3 regions of the Mesorhizobium sp. WSM4884 genome follow, and region 2 is predicted to be linked to each of the others. Evidence: riboswitches for the same ligand, from Rfam matches in the RefSeq annotation. Region 2 holds a riboswitch; each other region holds the start of a gene.
The links. A riboswitch is a leader RNA that binds a small molecule or an ion and turns the genes downstream of it on or off. The one in region 2 is predicted to bind thiamine pyrophosphate.
Positions count from the first base shown of each region.

Region 1: another riboswitch for thiamine pyrophosphate. It lies ahead of thiB (thiamine ABC transporter substrate binding subunit); the one in region 2 lies ahead of thiC (phosphomethylpyrimidine synthase ThiC).
Region 3: another riboswitch for thiamine pyrophosphate. It lies ahead of thiC (phosphomethylpyrimidine synthase ThiC); the one in region 2 lies ahead of thiC (phosphomethylpyrimidine synthase ThiC).

Region 1 covers NZ_JARTVO010000013.1:46,352-53,654, forward strand. Annotated here, with positions in the region: gene P9236_RS20180 (ABC-F family ATP-binding cassette domain-containing protein) at 1-1,079, opposite strand, end outside; gene P9236_RS20185 (thiamine diphosphokinase) at 1,081-1,725, opposite strand; TPP riboswitch at 1,860-1,974, shown strand; gene thiB (thiamine ABC transporter substrate binding subunit) at 2,018-3,028, shown strand; gene thiP (thiamine/thiamine pyrophosphate ABC transporter permease) at 3,320-4,897, shown strand; gene thiQ (thiamine ABC transporter ATP-binding protein) at 4,894-5,679, shown strand; gene P9236_RS20205 (M48 family metalloprotease) at 5,833-7,302, shown strand.
Region 2 covers NZ_JARTVO010000035.1:25,508-32,810, forward strand. Annotated here, with positions in the region: gene P9236_RS29740 (hydroxymethylpyrimidine/phosphomethylpyrimidine kinase) at 1-694, opposite strand, end outside; gene P9236_RS29745 (thiamine phosphate synthase) at 685-1,290, opposite strand; gene P9236_RS29750 (thiazole synthase) at 1,287-2,060, opposite strand; gene thiS (sulfur carrier protein ThiS) at 2,062-2,259, opposite strand; gene thiO (glycine oxidase ThiO) at 2,228-3,229, opposite strand; gene thiC (phosphomethylpyrimidine synthase ThiC) at 3,226-5,061, opposite strand; TPP riboswitch at 5,165-5,281, opposite strand; gene P9236_RS29770 (hypothetical protein) at 5,599-5,862, opposite strand; gene P9236_RS29775 (metallophosphoesterase) at 6,354-7,303, shown strand, end outside.
Region 3 covers NZ_JARTVO010000001.1:425,218-432,520, forward strand. Annotated here, with positions in the region: gene P9236_RS01905 (mechanosensitive ion channel family protein) at 1-185, shown strand, start outside; gene P9236_RS01910 (hypothetical protein) at 338-601, shown strand; partial or broken gene P9236_RS01915 (prenyltransferase) at 793-1,107, shown strand; partial or broken gene P9236_RS01920 (aminotransferase class III-fold pyridoxal phosphate-dependent enzyme) at 1,107-1,676, shown strand; partial or broken gene P9236_RS01925 (hypothetical protein) at 1,685-2,008, shown strand; TPP riboswitch at 2,089-2,205, shown strand; gene thiC (phosphomethylpyrimidine synthase ThiC) at 2,310-4,154, shown strand; gene thiO (glycine oxidase ThiO) at 4,158-5,165, shown strand; gene thiS (sulfur carrier protein ThiS) at 5,134-5,331, shown strand; gene P9236_RS01945 (thiazole synthase) at 5,335-6,108, shown strand; gene P9236_RS01950 (thiamine phosphate synthase) at 6,105-6,710, shown strand; gene P9236_RS01955 (hydroxymethylpyrimidine/phosphomethylpyrimidine kinase) at 6,701-7,303, shown strand, end outside.

The DNA of each region.
Region 1 (7,303 bases), on a different contig from region 2:
TGCGGGTCGACGGCCTCGCGCTTCTGGTCGAGCGTCGCGATCTCAAGATTGACGCCGAGCCGCACTGAGCCCGCGTCCGGCGTCAGCTCGCCGGTCAGCATTTTCAGAAGAGTCGTCTTGCCGGCGCCGTTCGGCCCGACCAGGCCGACACGATCGCCGCGCTGGATGCGGGTCGAGAACCCTTTGACCACGGTCAAGTCGCCAAAGCTCTTGTCGATCCCCTTGGCCTCGATCACCAACTTGCCGGATTCGGCGGCGTCGCTCGCCACCATGGTCGCCGTGCCTTCGGCGCCGCGATGGCTGCGAAAGCGCTGGCGCATGGCCTGCAGCTCGCCGAGGCGGCGCATGTTGCGCTTGCGCCTGGCGGTCACGCCATAGCGCAGCCAGTGCTCTTCGCGCACGATCTGGCGGCCGAGCTTGTGCTGTTCGCGCTCCTCCTCTTCCAGCACCTGGTCGCGCCATTCCTCGAAATGCGCGAAGCCCTTGTCCAGCCGCCGGGTCTGGCCGCGGTCGAGCCAGACCGTGGCGCGCGAGACGCGCTCGAGAAAGCGGCGATCGTGCGAGATCAGGATCACGGCCGAAGAGGTGCGGGCAAGCTCCTCTTCCAGCCATTCGATGACCGACAGGTCGAGGTGGTTGGTCGGCTCGTCGAGCAGCAGGATGTCGGGTTCGGGCGCCATGACGCGGGCGAGCGCGGCGCGGCGCGCCTCGCCGCCCGAAAGGTCGCTCGGCCGTTCCTCGCCGGTGAGGCCGAGATGGTCCATCAAATAGGTGGCGCGATGCGGGTCGTCGGCCGGCCCGAGACCAGCCTCGACATAGGCGCGCACGCTGGCGAAGCCATCCATATCGGGCATCTGCGGCAAATAGCGGACCGTTGCCGATGGCTGGCGGAACACCTCGCCGTCCTGCGGCTCGACCAGCCCGGCGGCGATCTTGAGCAGCGTCGACTTGCCCGAACCGTTGCGGCCGACAAGCGCGATCTTCTCGCCGGCGGAAGCGCTCAGCGACGCGCCGTCGAGCAGCGGCGTGCCGCCAAAGGTCAATTTTATGCCGTCGAGATTGAGAAGAGGCGGAGCCATGTCAGCTTTCGGCAAGAGGATAGGGGTGGGCGAGCAGCAGCGCCCGGCCACTCTCGAGCGCGATCTCGAGCCGGCCCTTGACCTCGTTCGATATAGTGAGCGAGGAGCCGAACGCCACCTCGACACGGTCGAGCGGCCATTTGGCGCCGGAGACCGTCAGGCCGGCGAGTTCGGAGAAGCCAAGCACCGAGAACAGCGTTCCGTCGGCGTAATCGAAGGCGGCTTTGCCCGGCAGGATGGGGACGCCCTCCTGCGCGCCGCTGGTCAGCAGTACCGTCGTGCCCGCCTCGGCCAGCCGATGCCCAAGCGCCTGATGCAGGAAGGCATGGTCGGCGCGCTTGCCGCCGAAGGCGCCGGCCAGCACCAAGCTGGTGGCGCCGCGCGCGAGCGCTTCGGCGATGGCGAGCTCGCCGTCGGTCATGTCCTTTTCGGCCGGAAAGATCTTGCGCGGCACGGCGGCGAGATCCTCCGGCAGGTTCGGCGGCACCGAGTCGAAGTCGCCGACCCATAGCTCCGGCACGAGGCCCAGCATGCGGGCATGACCGATGCCGGCGTCGGCGGCGATGACGCGGGAGCCTTCGATCTGGCGATCGAGCCGAGGCGTGCGGACGAGCTCGCCGCCAAGCAGGATGGTGAATGTTCCCATGGGCGTCGCCCTTACCAGCCCCGCCCGCGAAACGGAAGCCAGGCGCATCCAAACGGATAGCGCTGCGTTCCGAAGTCATCGGATGCCCGGCAAACTTCCGCTTGCGCGCCGCATCGGCCGGGCCTATGTCTCGAGGCGCTCTAACGGGGTGCCGGACGCTGACTTCGCGAACCGGCTGAGAGGCGACAATGCCAACCCGCCGAACCTGATCCGGTTTGTACCGGCGGAGGGATTAGACGTTTCGGACCATCCGACGCCTCAATTCCTTGTCACGCGAACAAAGGAGGCGCCGATGCGCTCACTATTGTCCCAGCTTATTCTCGCAACAGGCCTCGTTTCGCTTTTGGCAGCCGCCGGGCCTGCCGAGGCGAAGGACAAGCTCACCGTCTATACCTATGAAAGCTTCACCGCCGACTGGGGTCCGGGACCCGCGGTGAAGAAGGAATTCGAGGCCGAATGCGGCTGCGATCTCGAATTCGTCTCGGTCGCCGACGGCGTGGCGCTGCTCAACCGCGTCAAGCTGGAGGGCGCCGGCACCAAGGCTGACATCGTGCTCGGCCTCGACACCAACCTGACCGCAGACGCCAAGGCGAGCGGCCTTTTCGCGCCGCATGGCGCCGTTGCAGATTTGAATGTGCCCGAAGGCTGGAAGGACGACACATTCGTGCCCTTCGATTACGGCTATTTCGCCGTCGTCTACGACACCGAGAAGCTGAAGACCCCGCCGAAAAGCCTGAAGGAGCTGGTCGAGGGTGGCGCCGCCGACAAGATCGTCATTCAGGATCCGCGCACCTCGACGCCGGGCCTCGGTCTGCTGCTCTGGGTGAAGTCGGTCTATGGCGACAAGGCGCCGGAGGCCTGGGCCAAGCTCAAATCCAAGGTGCTTACGGTGACGCCGGGCTGGAGCGAGGCCTACGGCCTGTTCACCAAGGGCGAGGCGCCGATGGTGCTGTCCTACACCACCTCACCGGCTTACCACATGGTCGCCGAGAACACTGAACGCTACCAGGCCGCGTCCTTCGAGGAGGGCGAGTATCTGCAGATCGAGGTCGCCGGCATCACGACGACCGGCGCGAAGAACCCGCTGGCGGAAAAGTTCATCGCCTTCATGACCGGGCCGAAATTCCAGGACGTCATCCCGGAGACCAACTGGATGTTCCCGGCCGGCAAGACCGACAAGCCGCTCAACCCGGCCTTCGACAAACTGGTGAAGCCGACCAAGACCCTGCTGTTCAGCCCGGAAGAGGTCGCGGCCAACCGCAAAGCCTGGGTGGACGAGTGGCTGGCGGCGATGAGCAAGTAGCCGGCTTTGGTTATCTGTCGAAGATGATCGCTCTACGGCGCCTCCCTCTGTCCTGCCGGACATCTCCCCCACTTGGGGGGAGATTGACTGCCATTGGCGATTTCGCCAATTGGCAACGTTGCAGGAATGAGCAGGGCGCCGACGCTGCTGATCTCCCCCCTTGTGGGGGAGATGTCCGGCAGGACAGAGGGGGGCGCGAAGGAACACGGCGTTCGCTGGTTTCCAAACCTGCCCCGGTGGTGCAGCGTGCAATCTTCGCCGCGCCCTGACTCCCGCGTCACCGCCGGCATCATGGCCCTTGCGGCAATCGCCGTGCTCATCGGCGTCGCCTTCGTCGGGCTCATCCTAGAAGGCGCGAGCGACCCGTCCGGCGCTCTCGTCGCCTTCGACGGCTATCTCCTCCGTGTCGCCCGCTTCACGCTTTGGCAGGCGCTGCTTTCGACATTGCTGTCGGTCGCGCCGGCGCTGCTGGTGGCGCGTGCCCTGTCCCGGCACCCGAAGTTTCCCGGGCGTCGCCTGATCCTGCAGTTCTTCGCCGTGCCGCTGGCGCTGCCGGCCATCGTTGCCGCCCTCGGCGTGTTGGCGCTCTACGGCCATGCCGGCTATTTTGCCGGCGCTCTCGGCAGCCTTGACGGCAGCGAATGGCCCGGCATCTACGGATTGTCCGGCATACTGATCGCGCATGTCTTCTTCAATTTGCCCTTGGCCACGCGTCTTTTTCTGGAGGTGCTCGGCACGGTGCCCGCCGACCAGTGGCGGCTGGCGAGCCAGCTCGGCATGGGGGCCTGGCCGGCGTTGCGGCTGATCGAATGGCCGGCGCTGCGCGCGGCACTGCCGGGCGTCGCCGGACTGGTGTTCATGCTCTGCATCACCTCCTTCACCATCGTGCTGACGCTGGGCGGCGGGCCGGCCGCCACGACGCTGGAGGTCGCGATCTACCAGGCGTTGCGCTTCGATTTTGATCCGGCTAGGGCCGTGGTGCTGACGCTGCTGCAAATCGGTCTGACCTTCGTCGTGGTGACGGCACTGATGCGGCTTGGCGCCAATACGGTCGGCGACGCCAATCTGCCGGTGGCGCCACGCCGCTATCTTTCGGCGGGCAAGGCTGAAACGATGGTGAACGCCGGTTTGATCGCACTTACCTTGCTGTTCGTCGCCGGGCCGATGGCGGCGACCGTGCTGGCCGGCCTGGAAGCCGATCTCGGACGGCTGGCCGGCGAGGAGGCCGTGCGCCGTGCGACGCTCACCAGCGCCGCGCTCTCTTTCCTCTCGGCGCTGCTCTCGGTGGCGCTGTCACTCTCGCTCATCGCGGCCCGGCGCGCACTGGCCTTGCGGCGCCGCGCGGGCGGCGCCATGTCGCTGCTCGAACATGCCACCGACACCGGCGCCGGTTTCGTGCTGGTCGTACCGCCGATCGTGGTCGGCGCCGGCTGGTTCCTGGCCTTGCGTGGGGTCACGGATGTCTTTGCCGTCGCGCCCGTCATGGTCGTCGCCGTCAATGCAGTGATGGCGATGCCCTTTGCCATCCGCGCCGTTCGCCCTGCCTATGACGCGGCGAGCGAGCGTCACGAGCGGCTCTGCCTGGCGCTCGGCATTTGCGGCTGGAACCGGCTGCGCCTGGTCGACTGGCCGTCGCTCCGGCGGCCTTTGGCCACCGGTTTTGCCTTCGCCATGGCGCTGTCGCTTGGCGATCTCGGCGTGATCGCGCTGTTCGGCAGCGATTCGGTGCAGACCTTGCCCTATCTCCTGCTCGCGCGCATGGGCAGTTACCGGACCGCCGACGCCGCGGGGCTTGCCTTGCTGCTCGGCTTCGTTTGCCTGATGCTGGTTGTCGCCGCCGACTGGCTCGGGCGGGAAGCAAAGGCATGACGACGAACAATGGCATAGCGACGGAGAAGGCACTGGCCGTCACGCTGGACGATGTTTCGTTCAGCTATGGCGAGGCATCGTTCCGCTTCGATGCCGAATTCGCCGCCGGCAAGATCACCGCCATCATGGGGCCTAGCGGTTCAGGCAAGTCGACGCTGCTCAATCTGGTCGCCGGCTTCGAGCTGCCCGGCGCCGGCAAGGTGCTGATCGGCGGGATCGATGTCGGCGACACGCCGCCCTCGGCGCGGCCGGTGTCGATGGTGTTCCAGGAAAACAATCTGTTTGCCCATCTTTCGGTCGAAGGCAATGTCGGGCTCGGCCGCTCGCCGTCGCTCGACCTCACTGCCGCCGACCGCCAGGCGGTCGCGGATGCGCTGGCGCGGGTTGGCCTTGCCGGCAAGGAGAAGCGGCTGCCGCGCGAACTCTCCGGCGGCGAGCGGCAGCGCGTCGCGCTGGCAAGGGTGCTCCTACGCGATCGTCCGGTGCTTCTGCTCGACGAGCCTTTCGCTTCGCTCGGTCCGGCGCTGCGCGACGACATGCTCGATCTCGTGGCCGGCATCCACGCCGAACGGCAGATGACCGTGCTTTTCGTCACGCACCAGCCGGAAGATGCCCGCCGCATCGGCGAGAACATGGCGTTTCTGGACGAAGGCATGATCGCCGCGACCGGCCCCGCCGCGGATTTCTTCGATCGCCCTGGACCGGACGCCTTCCGGCGCTATATCGGCGATCAAGGCGGCAGCGTTGCCCTATCACAACATATTGCCCGGAAGCGGACATAATTTACGCCCAAACCGGCAACGGGTGATCCGGCGTTTGCTTGCCTTGTCCGGGGGAGTGTGGCTAGGTCCGGCCATACTGGTCCGGGTGGGCCGTGATTTGCCGAAAGATTTCGAAAGGAAGCCGATCTGACGACCGGCGCGGAGAAAGTGTGGATGAAGCCGCTGGCGCGATTCTTTGCGTTGGTTGGCTTTGCCGTGGCGCTGGCGAGCTGCCAGATGTTCACGCCGCCCGATGTCCAGGAATCCGGCTTCCAGCCCTCGGACAAGCCGATCACGGTCGACAACGTCGTCGCCAACGCCAAACTCGCCGACATGGCGAAGGCGCAGCATCCGCGGATTCTCGCCACCTATGGCGGCGAATATTCCGATCCGAAGCTCGAGCGCATGGTGGCCAAGGTCGTCGGCAACCTGACCGTGGTGTCGGCAAACCCGACCCAGACCTATCGCATCACCATCCTCAATTCGCCCAACGTCAACGCCTTCGCGCTGCCCGGCGGCTACCTCTACGTGACGCGTGGACTGCTGGCCCTGGCCAACGACTCCTCCGAGCTTGCCGCCGTCATCGCGCATGAGATGGGCCACGTCACCGCGAATCACGGGTTGCAGCGGCAGCAGCTCGAGGCCGAAGAAGGGCTGGCGACCAAGGTCGTCTCCGATGTGCTCGGCGACAGCCCGACCGCCAAGGCAGCACTCATCCGCGGCAAGCTGAGGCTGGCGCAGTTTTCGCGCAACCAGGAACTGCAGGCCGACGCCATCGGCATCAAGTCGATCGGCGAGGCGGGCTATGATCCGTATGCGGCCGGCCGCTTCCTGCAGTCGATGTCGGCCTACACCGACTTCCGCTCGGTCAGCGGCGCCACCGATGCCAGCCTCGACTTCCTGGCCACGCACCCGAACACGCCGCAGCGCATTGATCTGGCGCAGCGCCTTGCCCGCAACTTCGGCCCGCCGGGCGTCGGCACGCGTGATCGCGATGCCTTCCTCGCCGGCATAGACGGCCTGCTTTACGGCGACACGCCGGAAGAGGGCTATGTGCGCGGCCAGACCTTCATGCATCCCGGCCTCGGCGTCTCGTTCGCGGTGCCGGACGGCTTCGTCATCGACAATTCGGCGGCCGCCGTCACCGCGACCGGACCAGGCGACATCGCCATCCGCTTCGATGGCGTTGCAATCGACAAATCGGTGTCGCTGACAGATTACATCCGCAGCGGCTGGGTCGCCGGGCTGGACGACACCAGCGTGCGCCAGGACACGGTCAACGGCAACGAAGCGGCGATGGCACATGCCAGCGCGCAGGGGTGGCAGTTCGATATCGCGGTGATCCGCGCCGGCGGGCAGGTCTACCGGCTGCTGACCGCAGCGCCTTCGGCCAGCACCGCGCTGGAGCCGGTCGCGCGTTCGGTCAGCGGTTCCTTCCGCACGCTGAGCGCGGCCGAGAAGGCGGCGCTGAAGCCGCTGCATATCCGGGTGGTCACCGTGCAGCCCGGCCAGAACATGGGCACGCTCGCGGCGCAGATGGTCGGCGTCGACCGCAAGCTCGATCTCTTCCGCGTGCTGAACGCGATGTCGCCCGGCGCGACGGTGTCGGCCGGCGACAAGGTCAAGATCGTCACCGACCGGTAGG
Region 2 (7,303 bases):
GCGACTTCGCCTTCGCCAGATGCGCCGCAATCGCGCTGGCCAGCATGCAACCTGTTCCGCGCATCGATATAGCAAGGCGCGGCGTGTCGAAGTGGATGGGTTCATGATCGGAGCGTAACAGAATATCGGCCGATCGGGGACCCGACGCGTGCCCACCCTTGATCAGCAGGGCCTGAGGGCCGACGGCCTGCAGTCTTTGTCCTTGTTGGAGCGCACCGTCCTCATCCGAAGCCGGTTCGGAACCAGTAAGGAGCGCCAGTTCAGGAAGGTTGGGCGTGACAATGCAGCAAAGCGGCATCAAATCGCGCTTCATGGCAGCGATAGCGCCTGCTTCCAGAAGTGCGCGGCCTGAGGTGGAGGCCAGCACAGGGTCGAGTACTGCCGGCACTTGCGGAAATTTGCGCAGCACTGCGGCAACGGCAACAATGATCTTGGCAGTCGCCAGCATGCCGATCTTGATTGTGGCTACGTCGTTGGCCTGTAGCGCGGCACACATCTGATTGGCCACCATGCTGGGTGGCGAATGATGGATTTCGATCACGGCGTCGTGCGTTTGCACCGTTAGCGCTGTGACGGCGAGACAGGTGCGCACGCCAACGGCAGAGATCGTCTCGATGTCGCGTGCTATTCCAGCACCCCCGCTGGAATCTGATCCGCCAACGACAAGCACATGCGGTTCTCGTCTCATCGCCATCGGTCCGTCTTTTCGATCCATTCTCGCGTGCGCGCTTCGGGGTCGAAGCTCAACGTGATGTCCGTGACCACTGCGGCGCTGTTGGCGCCGGCCTCAAAGACGCCGTCGAGGCGGTCGGGGTTGAGGCCGCCGATGGCGACCAATGGGATCGGCGCCACCCGCCGCTTCCACTCGCTGATCCGCTCTAGCCCTTGCGGTGCCCACTTCATTTTCTTCAAAGTGGTGGGATAGATCGGACCGAGCGCGACATAGTCGGGCTCGGCAAACATGGCCGTTTCCAGCTCGACATGATCATGCGTGCTCAATCCGAGCCTGACGCCCGCTGCCCGTATCCTCGAGAGGTCGGCCGTTTGCAAATCCTCCTGGCCCAGATGCACGAAATCGCAGCCTTCCTCGATTGCCAGGCGCCAATAATCATTGATGATGAGCTGGCTTTTGTGTTGGACACACCAGGCCTTCGACTTGCGGATCTCCGCGCGCAGCCCGGTTTCATCCATGGTTTTGATGCGAAGCTGAATCAGCTTGACGCCGAGCGGCGCCAACCTTTCGATCCAGGCGGCGCTGTCGACGATCAGGTAGAAGGGATCGAGCTTCATGAAAAAACGGCCCTGCCGACCATCGGTGTCGATGGCACGGCGACGTCGCGCGGTTCGAGCATTCCCGAACTGAACGCCTCACGACCGGCGTCGACCGCCTTACCGAAAGCACGCGCCATGCCGACCGGATCTGCCGCCTTGGCGACCGCTGTGTTCAGGAGCACGGCGTCAAAGCCGAGTTCCATGACGGTGGCCGCGTGCGACGGCCGTCCGAGCCCCGCATCCACAATCAGCGGGACGCCAGGGAAATATCCGCGCATCGAGCGCAGCGCCGTCATGTTGACCGGTCCCAAGGCGGAACCGATCGGTGCGCACCACGGCATCAGGACCTTGCAGCCCGCTTCCAGCAGCCGCTCGGCGACAACGAGATCGTCGGTGGTATAGGGGAATACCGCAAAGCCGTCCTCGCACAGGATGCGGGCGGCTTCAACCAGACCGAACACATCCGGCTGTAGCGTGTCGTGATTGCCGATCACTTCGAGCTTGATCCAGTTGGTGCCGAAGACCTCGCGCGCCATTTTCGCGGTGGTGACGGCTTCCTTGACGGAGAGGCAGCCGGCGGTATTGGGCAGGGTTCTGGCGCCCAGCGAGCGGATCAACGACCAGAATTGTTCGCCGGCCCTACCGCCCGCCATCTCACGCCGCAACGAGACGGTCACCACCGACGTGCCCGATGCCTTGACTGCATCGGCAAGGATGGCCGGCGAAGGATACTGAGCCGTGCCGAGAAGCAGGCGCGACGAAAGCTCGGTTCCATAAAGCTCCAACATGCTAGCCGCCCTGCATGGGCGAGAGGATTTCGATCCGGTCGCCGTCGCTCAACTGGAACTCCGCGCGGTTGGCTTTGTGCACGAGGTCGCTGTTGACGGCGGTGGCGAGCCAATCGCCCTCATAGTCGAGCGCGGCAAGCAACTCGGCCAGCGTGGTGGCGGCAATCTCACGCGCCTCGCCGTTGACCATCAGTTTCATGAGCATGCTCCTTGGTTCTGTCTTGACTGAAAACCAGGTCGGCAGCCTGGCGCGCCATGGCGGGGGCGAGGAGAAAACCGTGACGATAAAGACCGTTGATCGCGATGATCTCACCGTCTGTTTCGACGCGTGGCAAATTGTCGGGAAATGCCGGACGGACACCCACACCGGTTTCAACGATCTCGGCCTCACCAAAGGCCGGATGGAGGGCATGGGCGGCGCCCAGCAGCTCCATCATGGAACGCGCCGTCACCGGTCCGGCGCTCTGGCTTTCAATCATCGTCGCTCCGATCATGAAACGGTGATCGGTGCGCGGCACGGCATAAAGCGGAAAGCGTGGATGAAGCAAACGGACCGGCCGCGACAGCGAGACATCAGGCGTGCGAAGGATCAGCATTTCGCCGCGAACACCGCGCAGCCTGTCATCGGCCGCTGCCATTCCCATGCAGTCTATCTGACGGGCGAATCCCGAAACAGGCCGGGCGTCGCAGCCGAAGTGGAATTTGACACCCATGGTCGCAAGCTTGTCATGAAGTGCCGCCATCGCCGGGCGTGGGTCGAGGTGAGCCTCGTCGGGGAAGAGCAATCCACGCCGGAAGCGGCCGGCGAGGTCGGGTTCCAGGAGCGCAATTTCGTTTTCATCGACGCGCCGATGCCCTGACGTGCGACTGGCGAACCGGTCAAGCTCACCGGCATCACGCGGCGCGGCCACGACCAATGTCCCGGCCCGTGTCACCTGACCCGACAGCACCGCATCCCACCAGTCGGCAGCATCGCGTCCGAGATCCAGCACCGGCTGCTCCGCGCTTTCGCGCTCGCACCATGGCGCCAGCATGCCGCCGGCGAACCACGACGCGTTGCCACCAAGGCCATGCCGCATCTCGGCGACGGTGACCGTCGCGCCGCGGGCGGCGAGTTCGAAAGCGACGGTGAGGCCGGCAACGCCGGCCCCTTTGACGAGCACCCTCATGATGGTTTGGGAGCCTCTGGCACGACCGGTACGCCAGTCTCGTCCGCCTGCATGTAGAGATCGCCGCCCTCCCGGTATTTTGCCGCCATTGCCGCCATGCCTTCCTTCTGGGCCTCGGCACGGATGTCGTGGGAAATGCGCATGGAGCAGAATTTCGGCCCGCACATCGAACAAAAATGTGCCAGCTTGTGCGCCTCCTTGGGCAAGGTCTGGTCGTGGAAGGACCGTGCGGTTTCGGGGTCGAGCGACAGGTTGAACTGGTCCTCCCAGCGGAACTCGAAGCGCGCGCGCGAAAGGGCATCATCCCTGGTTTTCGCTGCCGGATGGCCCTTCGCCAGATCGGCTGCATGGGCGGCTATCTTGTAGGTGATCACGCCAATCTTGACGTCGTTGCGGTCGGGAAGGCCGAGATGCTCTTTCGGCGTGACGTAGCAAAGCATTGCGGTGCCGAACCAGCCTATCATGGCGGCACCTATCCCTGAGGTGATGTGGTCATAGCCCGGCGCGATGTCGGTCGTCAGCGGCCCCAACGTGTAGAACGGCGCCTCACCGCACACTGCGAGCTGCTTGTCCATGTTCTGCTTGATCTTGTGCATGGGGACATGGCCCGGGCCTTCGATCATCACCTGGCAGTCCTTTGCCCAGGCAATCTTGGTGAGTTCTCCAAGTGTTTCCAGTTCGGCGAATTGCGCCGCGTCGTTCGCATCGGCGATTGAACCGGGACGAAGGCCGTCGCCGAGCGAGAAGGAGACGTCATAGGCTCTGGCGATGTCGCAGATCTCCTCGAAATGCTCGTAGAGGAAGCTCTCCCGGTGATGGTGCAGGCACCATTTGGCCATGATCGAGCCGCCGCGCGAGACGATGCCCGTGACCCGGTCGACGGTCAGCGGGATGTAGTGCAGCCGCACGCCGGCGTGGATGGTGAAATAGTCGACGCCTTGCTCGGCCTGCTCGATCAGCGTGTCGCGGTAGACCTCCCAGTTCAGATCCTCGGCGATGCCGTTGACCTTTTCCAGCGCCTGATAGAGCGGCACCGTACCGATCGGCACCGGCGCATTGCGCACGATCCAGTCGCGGATGTTGTGGATGTTGCGGCCGGTCGACAGGTCCATCACCGTGTCCGCGCCCCAGCGGATAGCCCAGACCATTTTTTCGACCTCTTCGGCCATCGACGATGTGACAGCCGAGTTACCGATGTTGGCGTTGATCTTGACCAGAAAATTGCGACCGATGATCATCGGCTCGCTCTCGGGATGATTGATGTTGGCGGGAATGATTGCGCGCCCGCGCGCCACCTCGTCGCGCACGAATTCGGGTGTGACGAAATCTGGGATCGCCGCGCCGAAGGCTTCGCCGTCGCGTTGCAGCTTGCCGCGCATCACCTCGCGGCCGAGATTCTCGCGGATGGCTACGAACTCCATTTCTGGCGTGATGATGCCGGCGCGCGCATAGGCAAGTTGGGTCACCGCCTTGCCCTGCTTGGCCTTGAGCGGCCGATTGCGTATCGGAAATTCCGGTGTCAGGCGCTCGCCGGTGGCGAATCCATTGTCTTCCGGCCGGACGTGGCGGCCGTCATAGGCTTCGACATCGCCACGCGCCGTGACCCATTCGTGGCGAAGCCGGGCAAGGCCTTTTTCGATGCTGGTTTCGACTGATGGATCGGTGTAGGGGCCGGACGGATCGTAGACGGTGACGGGCGGTTCGCCGGCCGTCGGATGGACGGAAATCTCGCGCATCGGCACCCTGATCTGCGGGTAGAGGACGCCGGGCTTGTGGATTTTCCGCGAGGCGGGCAGTGGTCCCGTCGATACGGCGGGGGTGAGGGCATTCATCGTGAGGCTCCTTTGCTCATGCATTGGAGACCCAGTTCTGTGCCGGAAGGATGAAAAGACGCTTCTGTAGACCTGCTGCAACAGGACCTCGGGCGTAAACTCCCGCAAAGCGCTTGCACCGTCCCTACGCCAGTATGAACTGGATCAGGTTCAACGGGTCACTGCGCCGCGAAAGCCAGCAGTATCTCAGCCCCTTGCCGGGACTCCCCTGGTGAATGCCTTAGGTTGAACGGGCTGACGCTATCTTGTCAAGCGCATTCGGGCGCCTTCGGCCGGTGGCGACGACCGGCGGCCAGCCGGGCGGAGAGCTCGCGCATGCATCGGGGACAAGTCACGCCCCGTAGACCGGGGCTGAATGGCCAAAGCCTCATTCGCTTCGTGAAGGATGGAGAAACTGTATTGGCCATGTGCGCGTATCGACCAAGTAGCTCAGGCGGTCACGGATGTGGTTATTCTGGTCGAAGGTGACGAACGGCCTTGGGGGTCACCTCCTTTAGGATTCAGAGGTTGGAAGACGGCTTCTCGCGATCACGGCCATCAGGAAATACCTGTCTTCGGCTCAACCTCGACATGGCGTCCGATCGACCGCAGATATACAGCTATCTCGTTCATGAGATGATCGCGTTCGCCGTAGATTTCAGCAATCCTACGCAGCTGTGGCTCGACGGCCCTCCGTTGCGCTGGCGTGAAATCAGCATCGCCAAAGACGTATCCCAAGTTGCCAATCGCGCAAATTTTGCAGCCGGCGTCCACAACTGCTTGTACGAATGCCGGAATGTCTTTTTCTTGCATGGTCTTCATGTCGAACCTCTCGTGAATGGCGTGCTTGCGCCCCAATCTGCCTTTTCAGCGTGTCCTCTGGGCGGCGCAAGCCCTGAGCGTGACTGTGCACGGGCAACCTCGACTATCCCATCTGCCACGCTCTTTAGAATCGGTGGGGTCTGGTGATCGCAGGCTGGGCCACTCAAAAGCCTGCAAGAAGAAAGTCATGGCGACCATTGCTCAAGATCGCAAGGGTGCGTGCAAGACCTTCCGTTGGCAGTCATGCACGCTCGCTCAGAGATAGTCCGGCCGCGGAAATTCTCCCTTATTCGTAAGAAAGCTCATTGAGCAACTGGGCATTGAGCAACTGGGTCTCACGTCACGGGTCTCGTGTGCTTCACAGCCGAAAAATAGCCGCCGTGGCAATTCTCGAAAAGTGCAGGCTACCTCGTTAAGGACACTGCGGATGATCGTTCGCGCTTGGCAAAAGCGAACGGATTAGTCTATGGCTCTCGGCAGGGGGGCGAGTTATGCGGCGGGTGCGAATCCTTCAAGTAGGCGATATTCACTATCCGGACTGGCATCCTTCCTCTAGCAACATCGATGCCAAGGATAGCAAGTTCGCTCCGAAAATAACGCAGAAGCTACGCGCGTCTTCGCTGCGTGCCGTCTTGACGAAACTTCGGCGGCTGACGACTTCGAAGCCCTTGGATTCGATCGCCTTCATGGGGGATTTCACGAGCCGTGGCGACAAGACCTTCATTGCTTCGGCATTCCAGCATTTCACGTTGCTCTGCCGCGCACAGGGACGCAGTTCAAAGGCGCTTCCGTTGATATTCGTACCGGGAAATCACGATGTGAACCGTGATGACGCGCGCGAACTTGGACCGACTGAGAAATTCAGCGAAATGGCGAGTTTAGCCGCCCGCTTGGGTTGGCAGACCGTTCCCGTGGACCAACCCGTGCACTTCAGACTTCCGACAGGATCCGCAGGCGCAAACTTCATCCTCGTCAACACAGCGATAGGCAGTTGGGAGCTTCAAAACCTTCCCGCGTTCCTTCGTGATCGTCTCGAGGCACTCAGTCCTTCTACAGAGCCTCTAGATCTCGGCTCGCCGGACATCTCGGGACATTCGCCCGCGACACCTCCCAGCGATCCAGACAAGGAGGCGTCCGACGACGAGTATTACGGTCAGATGGACACGCCATACATCTCGCGTGAGATGCTTGCAGGCCTACAGGAATTGCTCCAGCAGCCCGACATGCGTTACGGCATCATAATCGGCCATCACAATCTGCTGCCACAAAAGACTCCGCGCATTACGCCATACGCGGAGATGCTCAACAGCGGATTTGTCAGAACTCAGCTGCTGCAGGGCAACAAGCCTATCGTCTACCTGCATGGACACATACATGCTGATCCGGTCGAGATCGTCAACGATCCAAGGTTTCCGGACGGCAAATTGATCTGCATCTCAGC
Region 3 (7,303 bases), on a different contig from region 2:
ACATCGAGATCCCGTCGACGCCGCGCGCCGTGGTCGAGACAACGAAGCACGAGTCGTGGCCGATCGACGACGACAAGATCGAGGCGGAATTTGCCGAGCGCGAGCGGCTGGAAGCGGAAGCAGCGGCCGAACGCGAACGGCTCGCCAAGATGAAGCGAAGGGGCCGCAAGCCCGATCCAGGCTAGACGTTGCGCCATTTTCCCGTCGGTGAAACCAATTGCGGCATGAATGCGGCATTCAGTTGCGGTTCAGCTTGCTTGTCATATAAGCTCTCACGCAAAGGGCGAGAATGCCTTGCGAAATTGAACAGAGGCGGTGTGGGAACACCGGAATTGCAATGTGGAAGTCTGTCGTTACCGCCATCGCTTTCTTGGCCCTGGGCGGTTCGGCTTTTGCCGCCAGCGCGGTCAACAAGGACGCTCAGACGCGGACGTTGATCGTGACCGAAGGCGGCGGCAAGACCGAGCTGGCGCTGGCCGCCGGCGAGACGGTGGAGTTCTGCCCGAATGGCTGCTTCGTCACCCTGCCCAATGGTGACCTCGAAGCGCTGACCGGTTCAGAAACGGTCGAGATCTCGGGCGGCGTTGCCCGGATCAAGTAAAATCCTTAGACGCGATCGGCGAAGGCCGGGCAAACGCCCGGCCTTTTATCGTTTCCGGTAGCCGCTGCTTAACGATAGCACCGGAAATACCCCGCACAGCGCGCCGCAACCGGGCGTTTTAACTCCGTCATGCCCCGTTATATCCATCGCGTAGGCGCCGAAATACGGCGTGGGGTGAGCAGGGCAGAGCAATGGACGCGCGGTCGGACGGGAACGCAATTCCGCTTGCGGTCGATCTCGACGGCGCGCTGATTGCAACGGACCTTCTGTGGGAAGGCCTGTTCATCCTGCTCAAGAAGAATCCGCTCTATCTCTTTGTCCTGCCGCTCTGGTTGATCGGCGGTCCGGCGCGGCTAAAGCAGGAAATCGCAGCGCGCATCGACATCGATCCGGCATCGCTGCCTTACCGGCTTGAACTGCTCGAGCGGCTTCGCAGCGAACATGAGGACCGCCGCAGGATCGTGCTGGCGACGGGCACGCCGCGCAAATTCGCCGAGGCGATCGCGGCGGCCAGGCCGCGGTCGGCGCCATAATCGCCAGGCGCGACGTCTACATGAAAGCCTATGGCACGCCGAAGACGGCAATGATCCACGCCATGGCGACCTTCGGTGGCATGGGCGAGGCCTGCATCACCGCGATCGAGGCGCTCAACGTGCTGTACGACGAAGCGCTGATCGACAATGCTGCGTCGACCGGCGACTCCCTTTTGCAGCGGCTGCAGGCGCTGAAGGCGAAATATCCGAAGATCATCAAGGATGTGCGCAGCAAGGGTCTTATGATCGGGCTCGAGTTCCACGATTTCTCGCAGACCTTGCCGATGGTGCTGCGTCCTGTGGTGAGCGTGCTCGACGACAAGCTGAAGGGTTCGCTGTCGGGCTTCGTCGGCTCGCTCTTGCTACGCGACTACGACGTGCTCGTCGCCTTCACCGAGTACAACCGCAACGTCATTCGGCTCGAGCCGCCGCTGATCTGCCAGCGCGAGCATGTCGACCGCTTCGTCGACGCCTTCGACAGCTTCCTGTCGCTCGGCATTGTGGCGATCGTGAAGGATTTTGTAAAAAGCCAGGTCCGCTGAGACAGACGCTGCTGACCAGGCCACCCGTCGCTCCCGCCGATCCGCTCGACCGGCTGACCGGCGCCGGTCTTGCCTGGGGCGAGGGGGCTTACGCAAGATGGGCCGCGCCGATCGGTGCGGCGATCTTCTCGCTCTACATCCTGCTGACCGCCGTGACGGCCTGGTTCATGCCCGACGTCAACTGGGACATGCTGCCTTATCTGGCAATCGCCGAGGAGGGCCGCTATCCCGATCCGCTGGCGCTGCATGATTATGCCTACAGCACCGTCAAGGCCGGCGACTACAAGACGCTGACCGACGATGGCGGCGGCTTCCGCAACCACATGGCGGAGAAGCTTCCATGCACGATGGCGTTGAGCCGCAATGCCGGCCAAACGCGCTTGACAAGATGACGCTGGCCCGTTCAACCTAAGCCATTCACCAGGGGAGTCCCGGCAAGGGGCTGAGATACTGCTGGCTTTTGCGGCGCAGTGACCCGTTGAACCTGATCCAGTTCATACTGGCGTAGGGACGGTGCAAGCGCTTTGCGGGCGTTCATGCCCGAAGACCTGTCTCAGGCAGGCAGACCGAAGCGTCTTTTCATCCTTCCGGCACAGAACTGGGTCTCCAATGCAACGAGCAAAGGAGCCTCAAATGAATGCCCTGACCCCCACCGTATCGACTGGACCGCTGCCGGCGTCGCGGAAGATCCACAAATCCGGCGCCCTCCACCCGCAGATCAAGGTGCCGATGCGCGAGATCGCCGTTCACCCGACTGCCGGTGAACCGCCGGTGACGGTCTACGATCCGTCAGGCCCCTATACCGACCCCGCAATCGAAACCGATATCGAGAGGGGGCTTGCCCCCCTTCGGCAAGACTGGATCGTGGCGCGTGGCGATGTCGAATCCTATGACGGCCGCCATATCAGGCCGGAGGACAATGGATTTGCGACAGGAGAGCGCCTGACGCCGGAGTTTCCGACCCGCAACCGTCCGCTGCGGGCCAAGGCCGGCAAGGCGGTAACGCAGCTTGCCTATGCGCGCGCCGGGATCATCACGCCCGAAATGGAATTCGTTGCCATCCGCGAAAACCTCGGTCGCGAGATCATGCGGAGCGGGCTGCAACGGGACGGCGAGGCGTTCGGCGCATCGATGCCGGACTTCGTCACACCGGAATTCGTACGCGACGAGGTGGCGCGCGGCCGCGCGATCATCCCCGCCAACATCAACCATCCCGAGAGCGAGCCGATGATCATCGGCCGCAATTTCCTGGTGAAGATCAACGCCAATATCGGCAGTTCCGCCGTCACCTCTTCGATGGCCGAAGAGGTCGAAAAGATGGTCTGGGCCATCCGCTGGGGTGCCGACACGGTCATGGACCTGTCGACCGGCCGCAACATCCACAACATCCGCGAATGGATCGTGCGCAACTCGCCGGTGCCGATCGGCACGGTGCCGCTCTACCAGGCGCTGGAGAAGGTGGGCGGTGTCGCCGAGGATCTGAGTTGGGAAGTCTATCGCGACACGCTGATCGAGCAGGCCGAGCAGGGCGTCGACTACTTCACCATTCATGCCGGCGTGCGGCTGCATCACATCCCGCTCACCGTCGGCCGGGTTACCGGTATCGTCAGCAGGGGCGGCTCGATCATGGCGAAATGGTGCCTGCACCATCACCGCGAAAGCTTCCTCTATGAGCATTTCGCGGAGATATGCGACATCGCCAGAGCCTATGACGTCTCTTTCTCGCTTGGCGACGGCCTTCGTCCCGGCTCGATCGCCGATGCCAATGACCAAGCCCAATTCGCCGAGCTGGAAACGCTTGGCGAATTGACGAAGATCGCCTGGGCAAAGGACTGCCAGGTGATGATCGAGGGCCCCGGCCATGTTCCCATGCACAAGATCAAGCAGAACATGGACAAGCAGCTCGCCGTCTGCGGCGAGGCGCCTTTCTACACGCTGGGACCGCTGACCACGGACATAGCGCCGGGCTACGACCACATCACGTCCGGCATCGGCGCAGCCATGATCGGCTGGTTCGGCACGGCCATGCTCTGCTACGTGACGCCGAAGGAACATCTCGGCCTGCCGGATCGCAATGACGTCAAGACCGGCGTCATCACCTACAAGATCGCGGCGCACGCCGCCGACCTCGCCAAGGGGCATCCTGCGGCGAAGATCCGCGACGACGCGCTTTCGCGGGCGCGGTTCGAGTTCCGCTGGGAAGACCAGTTCAACCTGTCGCTCGATCCCGAAACCGCGCGCTCGATGCACGACGAGACCTTGCCCAAGGAAGCGCACAAGGTAGCGCATTTCTGCTCGATGTGCGGACCGAAATTCTGCTCCATGCGCATCTCCCACGACATTCGCGCCGAAGCGCAGAAGGAGGGGATGGCGGCGATGGCGCAGAAATACCGCGCGGGCGGCGATCTCTACGTGCCGGTCGAAACGCCCGGGGCGGGAGAACAAGCTTTGGCGCAGGACGATCAGAGGACGGACTGAGCCGTGCGCCGTGTCCTTGTCAAAGGCGCCGGTGTGGCAGGCCTCACCGTCGCCCATGAATTGGCCGCGCGAGGTGCGTCGGTCACGGTTGCCGAAATTCGGAGCCAGATAGGCGGCAATGCCTCCTGGCTCGCCGGCGGCATGCTTGCTCCTTGGTGCGAACGCGAAAGCGCCGAAGAGACGGTTGTCAGTCTCGGCAGAATTTCGACCGACTGGTGGGAAAGGGTGCTGCCCGGGCTCGTGACGACGGCCGGCACTCTCGTCATCGCCCATGTGCGCGACGCCTTCGAGCTTGCCCGCTTTGCGGCCCGTACCCGCAATCACGAGTCCGTCGACGACGAGGCGATCGCCGCCCTCGAACCCGATCTTGCCGGTCGCTTCCGCAAGGGCCTGTTCTTCGCCGGCGAAGCTCATCTCGATCCCCGTCGGGTTCTCGAAGCCCTCGCCGACAAGCTGCGTGCGATGGGAGTCGTCTTCCTTTTCGAGGTGGACGAGGTGGACCTTTCTGGCTTCGACCAGGTGATCGACTGCACGGGCATCGCGCGAGCCGACGACGATTTGCGTGGCGTGCGCGGCGAGATGCTGATCCTCCACACGCGGGAGGTTTCGCTCACCCGGCCGGTGCGTCTCCTCCATCCGCGTCATCCGATCTATGTCGTGCCGCGGGCCGATCATCACTTCATGGTCGGCGCGACCATGATCGAAAGCGACCATGACGGGCCGATCACCTCCCGTTCGCTGATGGAGCTCCTCAATGCGGCCTACGCGCTCCATCCGGCGTTCGGTGAGGCCGAAATCGTCGAGACAGGAGTGGGCGTGCGCCCCGCCTATCCCGACAATCTGCCGCGGGTGAAGCGTCGGAAGGACGGCGCGATCACGATCAACGGCCTTTACCGGCACGGTTTCCTGCTCTCGCCGGCAATGGCCGAGCAGGCTGCCGGCCTTCTCTTCAATTCATCTGCCGACCTGGAGTCTGAAAATGAAGCTGATCGTCAATGGCGAAGCGCTTGAGGTCAGGGCGACGACGCTCGCCGCCCTTTTGAAGGAGCTTGACTATGAGGGCGGCTGGCTCGCCACCGCGCTGAACGGCGATGTCGTGCCTGCGGCCGAACGGGCGGAATTGCGGGTGAACGAAGGCGATCGGATCGAAATCCTGTCGCCCATGCAGGGAGGCTAGCCGATGTTCGATCTTCTCGGGACAAAGTTGGCCTCGCGCCTGCTGCTGGGCACCGCCCAATATCCTTCGCCGGCGATCCTTGCCGATGCTGTCAAGGCGTCGAGCACCTCGGCGGTCACCGTTTCGCTGCGCCGGGAAATGGCCGGCGGCAGGGCCGGCGAGCAATTCTGGTCGCTGATCCGCTCGCTCGGCGTGAGGGTGCTGCCCAACACCGCCGGCTGCCATTCCGTCAAGGAAGCCGTGACGACCGCGAAGATGGCGCGCGAGGTCTTCGGCACGTCCTGGATCAAGCTCGAAGTGATCGGCAATCACGACACGCTGCAGCCCGATGTGTTCGGCCTGGTCGAGGCCGCGCGCATCCTTTGCGGGGACGGTTTCGACGTGTTCCCCTATACCACCGACGATCTCGTCGTTGCCGAGCGGCTGCTGGAGGCAGGCTGCAAGGTTCTGATGCCGTGGTGCGCGCCGATCGGCTCGGCGCTCGGGCCGGTCAACATCATGGCGCTGCGCTCGATGCGCGGGCATTTCCCCGACGTGCCGTTGATCGTCGATGCAGGTCTCGGACGACCGTCGCACGCGGCAACCGTCATGGAACTCGGCTTTGACGCCGTGCTCCTCAACACGGCGGTCGCCAAGGCTAGCGATCCGGTGGGCATGGCGCGCGCTTTCAGCAAGGCGGTCGATGCCGGCCGCGAAGCCTATGGTTCGGGACTGCTCGAGCCGCGCGACGTCGCTGTGCCATCGACGCCCACAATCGGAAGGGCGGTTTTCTCATGAAGCTCGATCCCTTCTACCTGATCGTCGACAGCGCCGCCTGGATCGAGCGCCTGGTGCCGCTCGGCGTCGGGCTGGTGCAGCTCCGCATCAAGAACATGGACGAGGGCAGGCTGCGCGCGGAAATCCGCAAGGCGAAAGCCTTGTGCGCACGGCATGAGTGCCAGCTCATCGTCAACGATCATTGGCGGTTGGCGATCGAGGAGCGCTGCGACTTCGTCCATCTCGGCCAGGAGGATCTGCAGGCCGCCGACCTCCCGGCGATACGGACGGCCGGCATCAAGCTCGGGCTGAGCACGCACGATCATGCCGAACTGCAGACGGCCATGGCAGCCAGGCCCGACTACGTCGCGCTGGGTCCCGTCTATCCTACCATCCTGAAGAAGATGAAATGGGCGCCGCAGGGGCTCGAAAGAGTTCGCGCCTGGAAGGGAGCCGTTGCACCCACTCCCCTGGTCGCCATCGGCGGCCTCAATCCCGGGCGGCTCGATGGCATTTTCGAAGCCGGCGCCGACAGCGCCGCGGTGGTGACGGACATAACCTTGAACCCGGATCCCGAGGCGCGCACCAGGGAATGGATCGAAAAGACCGACCCATGGCGCTGAACCGAGACCCGCACGTGCTCGTCGTCGGCGGATCGGATTCCAGCGGGGGCGCCGGAATTGCGCGCGATATCGAGACGATCTCTTCAATCGGCTTGCGCAGTTGCGTTGCCGTCACCGCGGTGACGGTGCAGACACACCAATCCGTTACGGCAATCCACCATATGCAACCCGGCCTGGTTGCCGATCAGATGCGCGCGGCGCTGAGGGCCAACAAAGTCTCGGCGATAAAGATCGGCATGCTTTCAACGGGACGCGTCATCGCGGCGGTTGCCGCGGTGCTGCGCGAGAATCCGCGGATACCGACAGTCCTCGATCCGGTGCTGGCTTCCTCGTCGGGCAGGCAATTGCTGGAGCCGGGTGCGATCGGCGTCTTGAAGCGCGATCTCATGCCGCTCTGCCGTCTTGTCACGCCGAACCTCATCGAACTGGCGATCCTGGCCGGTTCGGATTTGGCTGTGGACGACGACGATGCTCTGCGGCAGGGAGGGCGATTGCTTGCGGAAGGGCTGCGGGCGCTGCTCATCAAGGGCGGCCACGCGACGGGATCCAAATCAACGGATATCCTGTTGAACTCTGGACGGGAGCCTATCCAC